Regions from separate parts of the Exiguobacterium sp. QJM3NY_9 genome, predicted to be linked through region 1. Evidence: riboswitches for the same ligand, from Rfam matches in the RefSeq annotation. Region 1 holds a riboswitch; each other region holds the start of a gene.
The links. Region 1 has a riboswitch for S-adenosylmethionine ahead of msrA (peptide-methionine (S)-S-oxide reductase MsrA). Riboswitches for the same ligand answer to the same signal wherever they lie in the genome.

Region 1 (6,143 bases):
AAGCAACCGGTTTATCAAAAAATCGATTCGCAATACATAACAGCACTCGCGCCTTCCTATACGACTGCTTCAATTGATACGCCGACAGGAAAATCAATCACTCAAAATACGTTAATCGATACGTACGGGACATCGGGTGACTTCACGCGGGTGAAACAAGGCGACGTTTACGTCTTCGTTTCAAGTAAATTCTTAAGTAAGACACCTGTTTATGAAACGACGGGCACTCAATTCGCCCAACAACAAACTGTGATTTATACAGATGCCGATACGACAAGTAAACAACTTGGGAGCTATTCTTTAAATGCTACCGTCAAAACATACGGGACGTCCGGCACATTCACCCGTGTCCAGTTCAATGGTGTTTACGGCTTCGTGCTTACAAAACAACTCGGTTCAAAGGAAGTTGAATCGTATCCGCTGACCGGGAAAAAGTACGCCCAACAAACGACATCCATTTACGACAAAGCAGCAACAAGTTCGGTCATCGGGACGCTAGCACCGAATCAATCGGTCGATCTTTACGGGACATCTGGTCTTTATTCCCGCGTCCGAATCAATGATACCTACGGATACGTATTGACGGCGCACCTCGGCGATTCCGTCGTCTACGCAAAGACCGATCGGCTTTACGTCCAAGATACGACACCGATTCAGGTAGAGCCAAACAGTTCGAGCACCATCTTGAAGCACCATAAACAAAATACACTTTTGACGATTTACGGGACGAGCGGTGCCTACAGCCGGATCATCTTCCGTGGCGAATATGCGTACGTCTTAACGAGTTCGCTCGCGAAATCAAAAGTCTATGCCAAAACGGATCGCCTGTACATCCAAAAAACGACACCGATTCAGGTAGAGCCAAACAGTTCGAGCAGCGTCTTGAAGCATCATAAACAAAATACACTTTTGACGATTTACGGCACGAGCGGTGCCTACAGCCGAATCATTTTCCGTGGCGAGTATGCGTACGTCTTGACGAGCTCGCTCGCGAAGTCAAAAGTCTATGCCAAAACGGATCGCCTGTACATCCAAAAAACAACACCGATTCAGGTAGAGCCAAACAGTTCAAGCAGCGTCTTGAAGCATCATAAACAAAATACACTCTTGACGATTTACGGCACGAGCGGCGCCTATAGCCGAATCATCTTCCGCGGTGAATATGCATACGTCTTGACGAGCTCGCTCGCGAAATCAAAAGTCTATGCCAAAACAGATCGCCTGTACATCCAAAAAACAACACCGATCCAGCAATCCCCAAGCAGTTCAAGTACGGTTCTTAAGCATCATCAAAAGAACACGCTCTTGACGATTTACGGCACGAGCGGCGCCTATAGCCGAATCATCTTCCGCGGTGAATATGCATACGTCTTGACGAGTTCGCTCGCAGCAACGAAAGCAGATCTGTATGCGACGACAGGGACACGTTACGTGACCGAAGACAAGTTGGTCGTCCATCCAAAAGCCAGTCTTAGCGGAAACATTGGGACACTGAAAAAAGGAGCATTAATCACGACCTATGGAAAAAGCGGTTACTACACACGCGTCAAAATCGGATCACGCTTCGGATTCGTTGACTCAAGTCGGCTCGGTTTAAATAAACCGACGTCTAAAGCCAAAGTCGGGACCGTCTTTTACGTCCATTTCAACCAGACACCACTCTTTTCTGCTGACGTCGCCTACAGTCGTCCGGCGAGTCACTTAAGCAAAGGAACGAAATTGATCGGATTAAAATCGATTGATGATGACTTTTGGCAAGTCCGTCTACCGAATGGTCAAACGGGTTACGTCCTCAATCCTTATATCGGAACGAGTAAACCGGATATGCGGTATAACGAGCAAGCCATCAATCGTTCAAAAGTCTATACGGTCAAAGCAACGACTTCATTTTATGACACACCTGCCAGTCCAAAAAGTGCCGGGTTGGTCGAAAAAGGCAAGCGTGTGTATCCGCGTTACCGCGTCGGTAATTTCTATGTCATTCAGTCCGGCTGGACGCCCGTCTACATCCCGGTGACGGCCCTTACAGTGACGAGCGAAACAAAAGTTGACAAGAAAAATAATTCACGTGGCGAAAAGTTGATTCAAGCTGCTGTTGCCCATATCGGTACTCCGTACACATGGGGATCACAAAACGTGGCGAATGGTGGATTCGATTGTTCCGGATTGATTCATTATGCGACGAACCAAGCCGGAAAATACGGCGGACGGACAAATGTCCGCGGTTACTGGTACGGAGCGTTCTTTACAAATCAACGCACAAGTATCAGTTCCGGAAAACGCTCGGATATCGTCTTCTTCGAAAACACGTATACGGATGGCCCCTCGCATATCGGGATCATGTTAGATAGTAAACACTTCATCCATGCCGGAGGATCACAACTGCAAATCAGTTCAATTTACGAGCCGCACTGGCGTGAGCACTTCCTCGGTTTCAAATCAATGTAATGATTAAAAAAACGGACCTTCCCTAACCCGGGAGGTCCGCTTCTTTTAGCTAACATTAAAATGTCATTTCCGCATATTTCGTAACTTGGCGATCGATTAAGTACAATTCGATTTGCTCGCGATACGCTTTATAGTGGTCTGACGCGATATGCGCTTCTAACGCTTCTTCATCTTGATAGACTTCATACAGCATGAACTGATGTTCATCTTCGATGGATTGATGTAAGCTATAACGCAAGCACCCCGGCTCGTTTTGTGAAGCTTTGTAGACCGTACTTAAAATCGGAAAGACTTGATCGGCTAAACCTGCTTTGACTGTGATGACCGCGTTGACAATAATTTCTCCCATGACTTGTTTTCCTCCTCATCATTCATTACTCCTATCTGTACCCGTTTTATAGAAAGTCATACCTCAAAAACCGAAAAGGATGATTATGATGCAACAGCAACTCTTCACTCAACTCGATCAACTCGAACAACAAATCATTGAAAGACGTCGTGATCTGCACCGTCACCCGGAACTCTCTTTTCAAGAAGTGCGGACACCAAACGCCATCGCCTCGTTTTATGATGAGCTTGGTCTCCCTTACCGCAGGAACGTCGGTGGTAGCGGGATCGTCGCGACCCTCAAAGGAAAACATCCTGGAAAGACCATCGCCATTCGGGCCGATTTCGATGCCCTGCCACTGCAGGAGGAAACGGATCTCGCCTTCCGTTCGATTCATCCGGGTGTCATGCATGCGTGTGGACATGACGGACATACGGCGATTGCACTCGGTCTTGCCTCGGCCTTTACAGCACTGCAAGAAGACCTTCACGGAACAATCGTGTTCATTCATCAACACGGGGAAGAAGTCTTCCCGGGTGGTGCCATTCAAATGATTGAAGACGGCTGTCTTGACGGGGTCGATGCAATTTTCGGTACGCATCTCGAAAATGACTTACCTGTCGGAACAATTGGCTATCACGCAGGACATACGCTGTGCGCCATCGATGAATTCGAAATCGTCGTCCACGGACAGGGTGGTCATGCGCAAGCCCCTCATAAAACACAAGATGCACTCGTCGCCGGGGCACAACTCGTCTGTAATCTCCAACACCTCGTCAGTCGGCGCGTTGATCCGTTTTCACCTGCCATCATCGCAATCGGTTCATTCCATGCCGGAACGGCTCCGAACATCGTTACTGGTGAGGCACGGATTGTCGGTGAAATCCGGACATTTGACGAAACACTCCGGCACCAGTTACGCCAGCAGGTCGATTTAGTTGCCCGGACGACGTGTGCCGGAATCGGTGCCAGCTATTCCATCGACTTTACGACGGGTTATCCATCCCTTTGGAATCATCCGGTAGAAACAAATCTCGTTAAAGAGGCGACGGCATTTTTAGGTGAAGCCCATGTCAAAGAACTTAAACCGATGATGGCAGCCGATGATTTCGCCTACTATTTAGAACGCGTCCCGGGAAGTTACTTCTTCACGGGCTCTGCCAAAACGGATGGGAGTACGATTTATCCGCAACATCACCCGAAATATGAAATCGATGAACAGGCATTGCTCATCGGCGCAAAAGCCTTAGGTGCAACCGTCCTTCATGCTTTACAATCTTAAGGATTGACTTTGTCGTTTTAGAGATGCTATTATCACATCAATGATAACGAATTTAATCAACTTCATATAACACTTATCAAGAGTGGACTGAGAGATCTGGATCGATGACGTCCCAGCAACCTGCCTTCAGTGGCAAGGTGCTACGACCAGCAAAGCGCAAGCTTTGGTTGATAAAAAGCGACGACTCCTTTTGCAACCAAGCAAAGGAGTCGTTTTCGTTTTCTCGCTGTCAGAGCACGAATCATTACAGGGCGACTACCGCCAGCGGAAAGGACGAGATATAGATGGAAAAAGCAACATTCGCAGGAGGCTGTTTCTGGTGCATGGTGACACCATTCGAGGAACTGCCCGGCATTCACGGAATTGTTTCCGGTTATACAGGAGGACAAATCGAAAATCCGACATACGAACAAATAAAAACAGGCACGACCGGTCATTCGGAGGTCGTCGAGATTACATTTGATCCGGCGTTATTCTCATACGAGCGGTTACTCGAACTTTACTGGCCGCAAACGGATCCGACTGACGCCGGCGGACAGTTCCAGGACCGTGGGACACAATACGCACCTGCCATCTTTTATCATACGGAAGAACAGCGCCTTGCTGCGATTGCTTCACGTGATGCGCTTGCTGCGAGCAATCGCTTTAAGCAGCCGATTGTCACACGAATCGAAGCGGCACAAGCCTTCTATCCGGCAGAAGACTATCATCAAAACTTCCACAAAAAGAATCCCGAGCACTACAAAAAAGACCGGAAAGCATCCGGTCGCGATGAATTCATCGATGTGGCTTGGAAAGAAGAAGTATCTGTCTAAACTAAAAAAAGCCCGCTTCGTGCGGGCTTTTCGTTTGTAGATACACTCTTATGAAGAGTGAATATGCTATAACAAGAGGCAATCCGTTCGCGCTCCCCTGTCTCGCCTCGTCTTCAAAGCGGCAATCTTCCGTGCCGCTACAGCAAAGCTGCAGGGTCGCGACCGATTACTTTTCGCTTTAAAAGCGATTCGAGACGGATTGCGCTCTAACACTACTCTATGATTTTCTCTGCGGTACACCCTGAAAGCTTCGTTTTTCGTTGACTCCTACGGGAAAAAGCGCGTGAACACGCGCTGCCAAGAGGCTGGCAAGACCCTGCTCGTTGTCCGTGAGGATCAAGGAGCAACGGCCTTGCGCCTCGCCCGAGGAAAGCAACGAAAAAGGAAGAAGCTTCCCCCCCCACGTTCCTTTGTCTGCATGCTTATTTAGTCAAAAGTTTTCAATTGTCTTTTTGATAAGGTAGCCTAAAAGGTTTTGATTTCTGTCGACTCTAGTTATTCATCACATTCATTAATGTATCCTTATGGTGACGCGCTAACTTGATCAATTCAAAATCGCCCGTACTAATTTTGGCTTTGAGGGTTTCAACTTCCCCCCATGCTAACTCATACTGTTTTTTATCAATGACACCTTGAGATAGAGCATCTTCCAGTTCATCAGTATCCATTATGTACATATCACCAGACGGTAGCAGAACGATGTCTAAAAATAAGTCCTCCCACCACGGACTTCCATTAGTAAAACCACTCTGCAAACAAATATCGATATACCACTGCACGATATTTCCATCAGCATCGAACATCGTCGTGACAGCATGGTGTGCATTTGAAGGGAACTGCTGAAGCCACATGTAACCATCATCCAAAATACAGACATGTTCCTTTTCATAATGAACGCTCAAGGGATGCGATACTTGAATGGCATGCAATAATGTTATATGCCCTTTAAACTCTTCTGTCTCGATTAATGACTGTGCGTACGCTCTCTTGCTGACCCGCTTCCACTCCGAACGTTTTCCATCTTTTCGCTTTAACATCTTCAGTCGCCCCATTCAACCATCACGATACCTTTTCCGACAAATCATCCGAAGATTCGATTTCTACGACTTGATACCGTTTCAACACAAAAATACCGGCTAGCATCACAAGCAATCCAGCGACTTGTCCGAGCGAAAGCTCAAGTTCCGGTAAACCGAACCAACCGAACAAGTCGACACATAATGCAAAACTCAGTTGCGAAATCAAGACGACCGAAATCGCAATCGATGGA
Region 2 (6,143 bases), 540 kb from region 1:
TCGTGACCCGTTATGAAACGAAAGAAGAGTTCAAGCTGATTCTTATTTTTCACGTCATCGGATTAGGACTTGAGCTGTTTAAAGTCCACGTCGGTTCATGGAGTTATCCGGAAGACGCATTTTCGAAGGTGCTGGGTGTTCCGCTCTATGCGGGCTTCATGTATGCCAGTGTCGCGAGTTACATCTGTCAGGCATTTCGGCGACTTGATCTTCGGTTTACGTCCTTTCCACGTCCGACCCTCGCACTTGCTGTCGGGAGTTTGATTTACTTAAACTTTTTTACGCACCACTGGATGCTCGATTTACGGTGGTTCTTGATGGGACTCGTCATCGTCGTCTTCTTTAAATCGTGGGTCTACTTCCGACTAGAGGATACGATTTACCGTCTCCCGCTTGTCTTATCATTTTTACTAATTGCCTGGTTCATTTGGCTGGCGGAAAACATCGTCACCTTTTTTAAGGGCTGGGTCTATCCGCATCAGCAAGAGGGGTGGGCACTTGTCGATTTTGGCAAATTATCGTCTTGGTTCTTACTCGTCATCATTACCGTCTTGATTGTAGTCGTCGAAAAATACCGAAGTGGCGACTCCGCAGTCGAAGTTAAATCGTAACCCATAACAAAAAAATACCAGGTTGTTTTTTTGCGCGGGTGAAGCATCATGACCTTGCTATAGTTGGAAAAAATAGCAAAGGGGTTTTTAACATGATGCATCACGTAATCGAACGAGCGAAGGAGTTAGTTACAAGCAAACTGAACATCGTCGAGACAGCAGACGACTGGGGTTTGTTACTTGAAGAAATCAACGGAATCGATGAATGGGTCCAGCTGTCGCAGTACTACGCGCCACGTCAAACAACGACGAAACTAGTAGAACGTCAGGAAACACCATCTAGCCTCCCGATCAAAATGATCCAGGAACGGAAGGAAGAAGTTGAACGGACTGTCGAACAACGGTATTCCTATACGTTTGAACGGCAATTAAAGGGTGGCTCGTTACGGGAATGGCCAAACAGTCATGTCTCAGAAACAGAAATCCGTGACTGGAACCTGGAGCATGGGATGGAAGTCCGTGTCCAAGTCCTACATCAAGATGAGCGCCGGACGTCGCTTGAAATCTTAGCCGTCGTCGCGACGGATCAAGTAAAACCACTTGCAGAGCGAATCGTTTTTGAAAAGTGTATCGTCAAGAACCATGGCATCATCGAAGCGACGATTGACGGTCCACTGCAAGATGAGACGGGAAAACCGTTCTATTACACGACACCACTCGAAGACATGCGGTTCTTCCAACTGAAAGCAGGTCAACTCGTCGACCTCGTCATGTGGAAAGGTCATCCGGAGACATTAACGATTGTCTGGAAACACGCATTTCATTACGAAGTACCGACCATGACGGAATTACCGGCACGCGACGTATCGAGTGGTTCGCCCGAGTCCGTCACTGCGTCACCTGCAAACAAACAGACGAAAACAGGACGCTACGACAAGATGATGCAACGGAAACCGAAGGCGAAGAAAGTCAAAAAAGAGCGGCGCCTCCGGGAAAAGAAAGTCCAGCAACTCGAACGTCTCGATACGACGACATTACCAGGTCAACCAATCGAATTCGTCGATAAAACGGCACTCGATTTTGCTTCCTACGACGGCATGCGTCTCGTCATCGTCGGTAATGAGCAACAGCGCGCCGTCTACCGCGACTTCTTTGCGGAGACAGGGATTGAATTAATCCATCTTGGCGGTGACGCCCAAGCTGCGAAAAAAATTGCCTGTCTCGCGAAAAAGACAGATGCGATCGTCGTCATCAAAAGTCGCGTCTCCCACGCAGCAGCGGCACATGTTCTCGTGCAAGCAAAAAAGCACGATATTCCGTTTGCGATTGAACGACTCGATGGACGACGCTCTTTGTATACGGCGTGCCAGCAACAACTTGAAAAAGCAATGGTCCAACGTTTACTAAAAGACGAGCGTTAAAAAGTGAAACCTCCTCAAAAATAAACCGTAAAGAAAGGTAGCACTTATTTTTGAGGAGGATCTTTCGATGTCAAAACAATTAAAATTAGCAGCGCGCGAGTCGTTGCAGGGACGATGGGGCTTCATGGCATTAATGATGTTGTTGTTCTTAATCATTCAAGGCGTTCCGAACGGATTTGCGTCCTCACCCGAAGAGGATTTCCAATTTATCGACCTGATTGGTATGCTCTTGACGGTGTTGACCTTACCGGTTGCAATGGGATGGTCATGGCTCGCCCTATCCGTTGCCCGAGACGAGCAGACGAAAGTCGCAGATTTGTTTGAGCCGTACAAAATGTTCTTGAAAGCCATTGGAGTGTCAATCGTCCAAACCTTTTTCTTAGGGCTATGGTTCTTACTTTTCATCATTCCAGGAATCATTAAGTCATTCTCTTACATGTTGACGTATTACATCATTCGGGACGAACCATCGATTGGCATCCTTGATGCCATTACGCGTTCACGCCAAATGATGGATGGACACAAAAAAGAGGCGTTTTTCCTCGTCCTTTCGTTCATCGGTTGGTTCTTGCTCGGAATCATTACGCTCGGAATTGGTTTCCTCTGGATTGGCCCGTACTTCAGCGTCACAATCGCGAAGTTCTACGATCGCGTGCGTGGGGAAGAAGTTTCGACGACTGGTCACCGGACAGCCATGATGGATGCAAATCACAATGACTCACCGTTCGTATCACCAGAATGAATTGATTTTGAACAGCACCATACAAAGCAGGGATTGCCATCTTAAACCGATGCGCAATCCCTGTTTTTAGCTTCTAGACAAAGAAGTATCAAGAAACAGAGTGATTTTCCAAATGTTTTTTAATTCCGATAGGAAAAGAAGGTTTAAAGGTTGCTTTACTCTGCTAAAAGATGTACGCTAATTTCAATTATTCTTATCACGAGAAGTCGAGGGACTGGCCCGACGACACTTCAGCAACCCCGCATGAGCGGAAGGTGCTACTTCCAAGAGGAATTTATTCCTTTGAAGATAAGAGCCGACAGTAGACATTCGTCGCTCTTTTCTAAACGAAAAGAGCGATTTTTTATGCAAAAAGGGGGCACAGGGGATGGAATACGGATTTTGGTTACCAATCTTCGGAGGTTGGTTACGAAACGTCGAGGATGAACAAATGCCGGCGACATTCGATTATGCGAAACAAGTCGCACAGACGGCAGAACGGATTGGCTTTTCTACGACATTGATTGCAGAATTGAATTTAAACGACATTAAAGGAATAGCCGAACCGAGTCTTGAGGCGTGGACGACGGCAGCGGCGATTGCGGCGACAACGGAACGTTTGGAAATCATGACAGCCGTCCGGCCCGGTTTTCATAATCCGGCGACGACAGCGAAAATGGCGGCGAACCTCGATCAGTTGAGTAACGGACGTTTTACGCTCAACGTCGTTTCGGCCTGGTGGGAGGAAGAAGCCCGTCAATACAATGGGATATTTACAGCCCATGACGAACGATATGCCCGGACGGAAGAATTCGTGACGGTCATGAAAGGATTATGGGCGGACGCATCACCCTACAGTTTTGACGGAGACTACTATCAGCTGGAACGGGCAGAGCTTCACCCGAAACCCGTTCAGCGTCCCGGAATCAAGCTCTACGCTGGTGGTGAGAGTGAGACGGGGAAACAGACGATCGTCAATCACTGTGATGCCTATGTCATGCATGGGGGAACGGTTGATGAAGTCGCGACGAAAATTACGGATATGAAAATCCGCCGCGCGGCGACCGGGAAGCAGCCGCTTGCGAGTTTCGGACTGGCAGCCTATATCATCTGTCGCGAGACGGAAGAAGCGGCGCTCGAAGAATGGCGCCGGATTACGAACGTCAAGGAAGACGGTGCCGGATATGCCGGATATGACGACTTCGTCAGTAAATCGCAACTCGAACAACAGGTCAAACGAAATGACTATTCGGTCTCAAACCGTGGACTGCGTCCGAACCTGATTGGGACGCCGGATCAAATCGCAGAACGGATTCTTGAATTTGAAGCGGTCGGGGTGACGTTGCTCTTGCTCCAATTTTCTCCGCAACTCGAAGAAATGGAACGCTTTGCCCGCGAGGTCATGCCACGTGTCGAAGCGAAACGAAAGGTAGGTCAACTAAAATGACGAAAATTCATATCTTACACGAAAATCAGGAATGGACGGATCATTTAATCAAGCGACTCGAGGAACTCAACTTACCGTATGAACAGTGGCACCTCAACGAAGGGGTCGTCCCGCTCGACGAAACACCACCGGAAGGCGTTTTTTACAGCCGGATGAGTGCCTCGTCCCATACACGCGGACACCGGTATGCACCAGAATTGACGGAAGGGGTCCTCGCTTGGCTCGAAGAACATGATCGGACCGTTTTCAACGGAACCCGTGCGTTACGACTCGAGGTCAGTAAGATCAACCAATACACCGCCTTACGCAAAGCAGGTATCCGTGTTCCGAAAACGACGGCAGCCGTCGGACGTGATCAAATCGTCCAAGCCGCTCAAAACATCGGAGTATCGTCGTTCATCACGAAACACAATCGTGCCGGTAAAGGACTCGGCGTTCAATTGTTCCACTCGATTGAAGCACTCGAGACGTATCTTGACGGACCGACATTCGATGAGCCGGTCGACGGCATCACGTTGATTCAAGAGTACATTCAAGCACCTGAACCGTATATTACGCGTTGTGAATTCGTTGGTGGTAAGTTCGTCTATGCGGTCCGTGTCGATACGTCGGAAGGATTCGAGCTCTGCCCCGCGGATGCTTGTGTCATCGATGATTTGTTCTGCCCGGTTGGGGAAGAGGCGGCAGAGACACCGATGAAATTCCAAGTTGTCGATGGGTTCGATGACCCGATCATCGCTCAGTATGAAGCGTTCTTGCAGGAAAATAAAATTGCGGTCGCCGGGATTGAGTTCATCAAGGATGCGGACGGGACGATTTATACGTATGACGTCAACACGAATACGAATTACAATTCGGACGCTGAAGCGGCAGCTGGGAAGTTTGGGATGCTGGAACTCGCCAAATTCCTCGGTCATGCGTTAGAACGTCAAACCGTGAAGTGAACATCGAAAACCACTTGAAGTAAGAAAAATACCCTGATTGTGCCGTAGTCGAGCGTTAGAACGACGGACATCAGGGTATTTTTAAACTAAAAGGAGGTGGTGTCATGGTGACGTGGCGTGAAGAAAAAGTACTTGCGATTCCAATCGAACAGGCGTGGCATCTGTTTGATCACGATCGACTGCAACGACTCATTCCGGGGGTAGTCCAACATGAGGTGATTGAACGTAAGCCGGGCGTCGTCGGATCGACGTACCGCCAAACCTACATGCAAGGGAATCGTCTTGAAACCTACATCGTGACCGATCTCGCTTATACGAATGAACCGGACTATAAACAAAATACGATTGGTTTTACGTTAGCGAAGATGTTTCGCCTTGAGATGTCGTTTGCGCTGAAGCGAATCGATGCGACGAACTGTCGTTTGATTTACACGGGGAAAAATGAAGGCGTCAACTTCGTCGGTCGCAGTCTCTTATCGTTAGGCGGAGAACGTGAAAACGAGAAAATCGTCAAAGGATTTCTCGAGCGGCTCGAAACAGAGGTTAAACAAATCCAAAACTAAAAACAGGTGTCTTCCCTTCCGGTCATGACGGAAACGGGGAGACACCTGTTTTAGTGAAGAACGACGCAGTCGTTCGTTGTTCTACTTAATGGTGGTGCGAGTATGATTTTGTGCCTGTCGGAAGACCGGAGAGGTAGCCGACACCACCTGTTTTTTGGATGCCGATGCCATCTTGCATCGCTTGTTCAAGTTCTTTTGGGTCAACTGCTGTGATCTGCTTGCCGTCAAGACCTTCACCTGGGTGTTGGTAGTTGCTGAGCAAGTAGCTATAGCCACCGACACGGTCGAGCGAACGGAGTCCGGTCGCTTCTGCACCGACGGGAACCGACAGGATACGTGAGAGTTTCTTCGTTTTCAAGTCGTATGCCCAGACGAAGTTATTCGTGTGCAGTGAGCTGTCCTCACCGATGAACAACGTATTCGATGCAGCAGAGTAAGCGAGGTTATCCGGGTTTGCGACGAGGTTCGGATTCGCTGTGTTTCCGTAAGCATCCGG
Region 3 (6,143 bases), 690 kb from region 1:
AGCATAAATCGCGACCGGAAACGGCCCTTCTCCCGGCGGATAATAAATATCTAACGTCAAATCCTGCTGATTGACCGTCTTGTACAAAAGATTTCGTGGTGCTAATTGCTTTTTGGTAAGCGGCAAGACCGGCTCCGTCCATCTGAGTAAGGCTCCATAATTATTCCAAATACTCGCACCAGCAGCAGCCGTCGTCAAAATAGCGGCGCCACCCATCAACCATGCTGTTTCACGTTTCACCTCATCACCTCCAAGGCTCATTCCGATTTCACTTCTACTCTTCTCTTACCCGATTTATTTTGAACTAGAACTTCACAACATTCCGACTTGACGCTTTAATTTCCGTCGGATATAGTTAGAAAGTCCAAATCGGAACAATTACGTTTTAATTATCTTGGAGGGTTCACATATGAAAAAAATCATTCCAGCGTTAACCATCGCGACAGTAACTGCCAGTCTGCTCGCCGCATGCGGCTCATCGCCTTCAAATTCAGACGAAGACGGTAAATTGCAAATTTATACGTCGACATTCGCGACTGCAGCAATTGCAAAAGAAATCGGCGGCACAGACGTCCAGGTCGAATTAATCGTTCCCCCTGGCGCCGACCCGCATTCGTATGAGCCGACTCCGAAGCAACTGACGACGATTGCGAAAGGCGATCTATTTTTACTTACCGGCACAACCCTTGAGCCGTACTCTGAAAAGATTAAGGAAAGTTTAGCCGGTAATTCCATTCGTTTTGTCGAGACAAGCAAAAATATCGACTTACTCGAGGCTTCCGCTTCGCTTCATACGCACGAAGAAGACGCACACGATGACCATGATGATCACGAGGCTGAAGAAGAGTCGCACGATCATGGACAATACGATCCGCATGTTTGGCTCGACCCGAACAACGCCAAGAAAATGGCTGACTCGATTACGACCGCGTTAGCAAAGGAAGCACCTGACCGGAAGGAAACGTTTGATAAAAACCTCGCACTCTTTAACAAACAAGCAGATGAACTCGACCAAAATTTACAAAAAGCTGTTGACTCCGGTTCGAAAAAGGAGCTTCTCGTCACGCATGCCGCATACGGGTACTTGGCGGAACGTTACGGTTTCACGCAACTGCCGATTGCCGGTATTTCACCGTCTGACGAACCGTCCCAAAAACAGCTGGCTGCCATCGTCAAGGAAGCAGAGATGCATGACTTAAACTATATCGCCTTCGAAGAGACGGTGTCGCCAAAGGTCGCCCGTGTCATCCAAAAAGAAATCGGTGCCGAATCGATTACGATTCATAACCTCGAGTCCGTCGCAAAAGATCAACAAGATCAATCGTACTTTGATTTGATGAACGAAAATGTGACGACGCTCAAACAAGCACTGCAGTAAGGTACAGTTGACAAGCATTAAAAGATACGTTAGGGTAATAAACGTGTTTTAAACAACGACTAAACAACTAAATGACTTCTTTTTATCGCGAGAAACGGAGGGACTGGCCCAATGATGTTTCGGCAGCGGACGATTGATTCGTACTGTGCCAAATCCAGCAAGCTATGGCTTGAGAGATAAGAAGAGCGTCTTTTTCAGTAAAGACCTCCTTCTTTCTTGCGAAGGGGTCTTTTTTTGTATGCTGAAGAAATGGAGTGATTCACATGAACGAAACGATTACGCCGAACAAATGGGCGTTGTTGCCCTTGTTCGTTTTTCTTGTATTATTCATCGGTGCAGGAATCTTCTATAACGACTTTTACAAATTCCCCATCTTGATTGCAGCTTTAATCGCCTTGATTTTTGCTGCTGCGACATCTAAGGGAGACATCAACCAGACCGTCGAGCGGATTGCCCGCGGTGCCGGAAATCCGGACATCATGATCATGGTCTTCATCTTTTTACTCGCTGGCACATTTTCTGGAACAGCGAATGCAATCGGAGCCATTGATGCGACCGTCAACGCTGCACTCAGTTTCCTACCCCAGTCTCTTTTAATGAGTGGATTGTTCATCATTGCCGCTTTCATCTCGATGGCGATGGGAACTTCGACCGGCACAATCGCTGCCCTTGCACCGATCGCACTCGGGATTCATGACGCGACGGGCGTCAATGTCGCACTCGCCGCTGCTGCCGTCGTCGGTGGAGCAATGTTCGGTGATAACTTATCGTTTATCTCAGATACGACAATCGCCGCTGTCCGGACACAAAAAACGAACATGCGTGATAAATTCAGAACGAACTTTTTAATCGTCTTGCCTGCTGCCGTCATCACTGTCATCTTACTCGCTTTCGTGTCAGGTTCCGGAGATATCGTCGAAGCGAAAGCATTTGAATTTTATAAGCTGATTCCGTATCTTTCCGTCATCGTGCTCGCCCTCTTTGGTGTCAACGTCATTCTCGTCTTACTCGGCGGGACGTTATTGACAGGCATCATCGGAATGATCGACGGTAGTTTCGGAGTAAGTGGGTTTGTCCTCGCGATGTCTGACGGATTGATGGGGATGGCAGAAATCTCAATCTTGACGTTGCTGATGGGTGGACTCGTCAGCCTGATCACCTATAACGGTGGAATTGCTTATCTCAAAGAAACGCTGACACGAAAGATTTCGAAACGCCGGGGAGCTGAGTTCAGTATGGCTGCCCTCGTCAGTGCAACGAATCTCGCAACAGCAAATAATACGATTTCGATTCTTGTCGCCGGTCCGCTCGCTGCTGAAATCGCGGATACGTATGACATCGACCGGAAGAAGTCAGCCAGTATCCTCGACCTCTTTTCCTGTGGTGTTCAAGGAATCATCCCGTACGGAGCGCAACTTTTGATTGCCGCTGAATTGACGAAAACGGCGTCACCCGAACTGATTCCTTATTTGTTCTATCCATTTTTACTGTTCGTTTGTGGATCACTGGCAATCTTCTTCGGCTTCCCACGCCGGAAGAGCGATGCCGCACAAAAAAACAACATGTCGTAAAACAAACAACCCCCGTCGCTTCGTCTGCGACGGGGGTTCACTTTATTTCTGTTTTTCTTGACGATTCAAAATGAAATAGGCAATCGCCGGAAGCGGAAATTGAACGAGTCCTGCTCCACCCCATACCCACGGATTGCGTCCTGTCTTGCGGGCACCAAGGAAGAGGAACGTGGCTTGAGCACCTAATAGTGCTGCGATGCTTGTCCAGACTCCTTTTGGTACTTTTTTAATCGATTTCACCATGATATTACACCTCTCTTCGTTTATGCATCAGTAGACTTTCTTCTCTTTCCCATTCTATATTCCCTGCTTATGAGCATCAAAACAGATGTTCCGCTAAGTTCATGCTAAACTGAACAGGCAAATCCATATTCTAGTTTCATTGAAGGAGGAGTATATACATGCAATACGCAAAACTTTCAAATGGTATCACGATTCCACAGATCGGGTTCGGTGTCTGGCAAGTCGATGAAGAGACGGAAGCACCGGCTGCCGTCGCAGAAGCACTTCGCGTCGGTTACCGTCATATCGATACGGCTGCCGTCTACAAAAACGAACGTGGTGTCGCAAAAGGAATCAAAGAAAGCGGCGTGAAACGTGAAGAACTCTTCTTGACGTCTAAAGTTTGGAACGATGACATTCGTGCCGGACGGACGAAAGAGGCTTTCGCTGAGTCACTTGAGCGACTAGAAACCGATTATCTCGATCTTTATCTCATTCACTGGCCGGTTGAAGGTTATGTCGAAGCATGGAAAGCCATGGTCGAGCTGTACGAAGCGGGTAAAATTAAAGCAATTGGTGTTTCGAACTTCAAAGAACATCATCTCGATACGCTTGCTGAAGAAGGACTCATGACGCCGATGATTAACCAAGTCGAGCTTCACCCACAACTTCCACAGCATGAATTGCATGAATACTTGCAGGATCACAGCATTCAAGTCGAAGCATGGAGCCCACTCATGCAAGGTAAGTTCCTTGAAATCAATGATTTCAAAGAGATTGCTGAAAAACATGGTAAGAGCCCATCACAAGTCGTTCTACGTTGGCACCTCGATAACGGAATCGTTGCGCTTCCGAAATCAGTCACACCAGAACGGATTGCTGAAAACTTCGATGTGTTTGATTTCCAACTCGATGCAGACGACCTCGAACAAATCGATCGTCTCGCGACAGAAGTCCGCCTCGGACCGGACCCTGACGAAATTGACTTTTAATCCACTGACCGATACACGAAAGACTGCTGACGGGACCTATCCCGTAGCAGTCTTTTTTAAGCGTAATAAATAAGAATCGTCTCTTCTGTCGTTTCAGCCTTGCTGAAGTATGCGCGTAAATCAGCAAACTGTTCCCACACGTCGTCGAATTCTCCATGTTGCCCCGCTTCATCATAAATCGTCTCTAGTGACCGACGATCAAAATTTCGCATGACTTCTGCTGAGATGATGATTAACGGAAGAGGGAGAATCCCGACAATTGCTGCTTGTGTTTCGTTGACAATCAACTCTTCACCGACAATCGCTCGACCTAAGTTGTAATGGGTCTCTTGATCGATATAGATATCGATTTGATTCATCAAGTGATAGAGGGCTGCCGTGTCTTCCAGAGCAAATAGCTGTTCATAATCCGGCTGCGTCTCATGGATAAAAAGAATCCAGTCCATGATGATATGCGGGTCGTCACCAAACGAATCCCAAACGGCATCCGCGACACGAACGTAATGTACGTTTTCCATCCTCCCTCTCCTCTCTTCGTTTCTTTAATAGCTATTCCCATTTTTTCGATGCTTTAGTAATTTTTTTAGAATCTGCGTACTAAAAAGCAACGAAAAAAACGCTCTCACCTTCTGATAGCACGTTGTCTACATGCAAAAAGAACCAGCAAAATGCCGGTTCTTTTTGATTAAATCGCTTTTTCTTTTGATTCGTCCGTTTCCCAAGCCTCAAGAGATTCTTTACCTGGTAAGTTCGGAATCGAATTCGCATAAAAGCGCGGATCTTTTCCGGCTTTTCGTTGTTCGAGGTAATCATCAAGTGCGAGTTTCGCGATTTTAGATAAGCGGAAAATCGCATACAAGTTGACGACTGCCATCAAGCCCATGAAAATATCAGCAAGCGCCCAGACAAGACCTGCCGTCTGTACGACTGAACCGAAGACAATCATCCCGAGTACGATGACACGGTAAGCCATCATCAGTGTTTTATTGTCATTAATGAAGCTGATGTTCGATTCACCGTAATAATAGTTTCCGATGATTGAACTAAATGCGAACAAGAAGATCGCAAGTGCCATGAACGTCGTCGCAAACACTCCGACCTGAGTCGAGAGTGCATTTTGCGCGAGTTCGATCCCGGCAACTGCTTTTCCGTTCGCGTCTTTCGTCGCGACATCACTGACGAGGATGATCATCGCTGTTGACGAACAAATGAGTAACGTATCAACAAATACACCGAATGATTGAATCAAACCTTGCTTGACGGGGTGTGACACTTCAGCCGTCGCAGCAGCATTCGGAGCAGAACCCATACCGGCTTCATTCGAGAACAGACCACGACGAATTCCGTTAAGAACTGCAGCACCAATTGCTCCGCCAGCAAGCGTCTTGAACTCTAAAAGTCCCTCTTGGAAAATCAAGCCGAAGACGTTCGGCAACAATTCAAGATTCGTAATCATAATGAAGAGGGCGATTAAAATGTATCCGCCCGCCATGATCGGAACAAGGAATGCAGAGACCGTCGCAATACTGCGCACTCCACCGAAAATCACGAGTGATGTTAATAAAACGAGTGCAATCGTGATCCACATCTTATCGATGCCATACTGACTTTGAAGTGACAATGAAATCGTATTCGATTGAACCGAGTTAAAGACAAACCCGAACGAGATTGTAATCAAGATACTGAAGACGATTCCGAGCCACCGTTGACCAAGCGCCTTTTCCATGTAGTAGGCAGGGCCCCCACGCCATGCCTTCTCATCACGGACTTTATAAATTTGAGCAAGTGTACTTTCGACGAATGCTGACGCTGAACCGATCAAGGCAATCAGCCACATCCAAAAGACGGCACCGGGTCCACCTAGTGCGATGGCTGTCGCAACACCGGCAATGTTCCCGGTCCCGACACGTGCCGCCGTACTGATCGCGAACGCTTGGAATGGTGAGACGCCATCCTTTCCTTTATCTGTTCCCTGGAACA

Region 2: linked by a shared signal. The riboswitch ahead of AC0VYQ_RS15060 (LLM class flavin-dependent oxidoreductase) and the one ahead of msrA (peptide-methionine (S)-S-oxide reductase MsrA) in region 1 are both predicted to bind S-adenosylmethionine.
Region 3: linked by a shared signal. The riboswitch ahead of AC0VYQ_RS14370 (Na+/H+ antiporter NhaC family protein) and the one ahead of msrA (peptide-methionine (S)-S-oxide reductase MsrA) in region 1 are both predicted to bind S-adenosylmethionine.

What each region holds. Positions count from the first base shown of each region.
Region 1 covers NZ_CM149679.1:446,411-452,553, reverse strand. Annotated here, with positions in the region: gene AC0VYQ_RS02280 (SH3 domain-containing C40 family peptidase) at 1-2,448, shown strand, start outside; gene AC0VYQ_RS02275 (putative quinol monooxygenase) at 2,504-2,797, opposite strand; gene AC0VYQ_RS02270 (M20 metallopeptidase family protein) at 2,886-4,058, shown strand; SAM riboswitch class I at 4,129-4,235, shown strand; gene msrA (peptide-methionine (S)-S-oxide reductase MsrA) at 4,343-4,873, shown strand; gene AC0VYQ_RS02260 (ribonuclease FAU-1 family protein) at 5,365-5,910, opposite strand; gene AC0VYQ_RS02255 (DMT family transporter) at 5,933-6,143, opposite strand, start outside.
Region 2 covers NZ_CM149679.1:2,954,849-2,960,991, reverse strand. Annotated here, with positions in the region: gene AC0VYQ_RS15075 (DUF817 domain-containing protein) at 1-611, shown strand, start outside; gene AC0VYQ_RS15070 (DUF2325 domain-containing protein) at 704-1,972, shown strand; gene AC0VYQ_RS15065 (DUF975 family protein) at 2,040-2,714, shown strand; SAM riboswitch class I at 2,905-3,009, shown strand; gene AC0VYQ_RS15060 (LLM class flavin-dependent oxidoreductase) at 3,082-4,140, shown strand; gene AC0VYQ_RS15055 (ATP-grasp domain-containing protein) at 4,137-5,084, shown strand; gene AC0VYQ_RS15050 (SRPBCC family protein) at 5,189-5,647, shown strand; gene AC0VYQ_RS15045 (PhoX family protein) at 5,733-6,143, opposite strand, start outside.
Region 3 covers NZ_CM149679.1:2,810,069-2,816,211, forward strand. Annotated here, with positions in the region: gene AC0VYQ_RS14360 (alpha/beta hydrolase fold domain-containing protein) at 1-240, opposite strand, end outside; gene AC0VYQ_RS14365 (metal ABC transporter solute-binding protein, Zn/Mn family) at 410-1,378, shown strand; SAM riboswitch class I at 1,458-1,561, shown strand; gene AC0VYQ_RS14370 (Na+/H+ antiporter NhaC family protein) at 1,642-2,949, shown strand; gene AC0VYQ_RS14375 (hypothetical protein) at 2,992-3,192, opposite strand; gene AC0VYQ_RS14380 (aldo/keto reductase) at 3,351-4,163, shown strand; gene AC0VYQ_RS14385 (hypothetical protein) at 4,220-4,681, opposite strand; gene AC0VYQ_RS14390 (alanine/glycine:cation symporter family protein) at 4,849-6,143, opposite strand, start outside.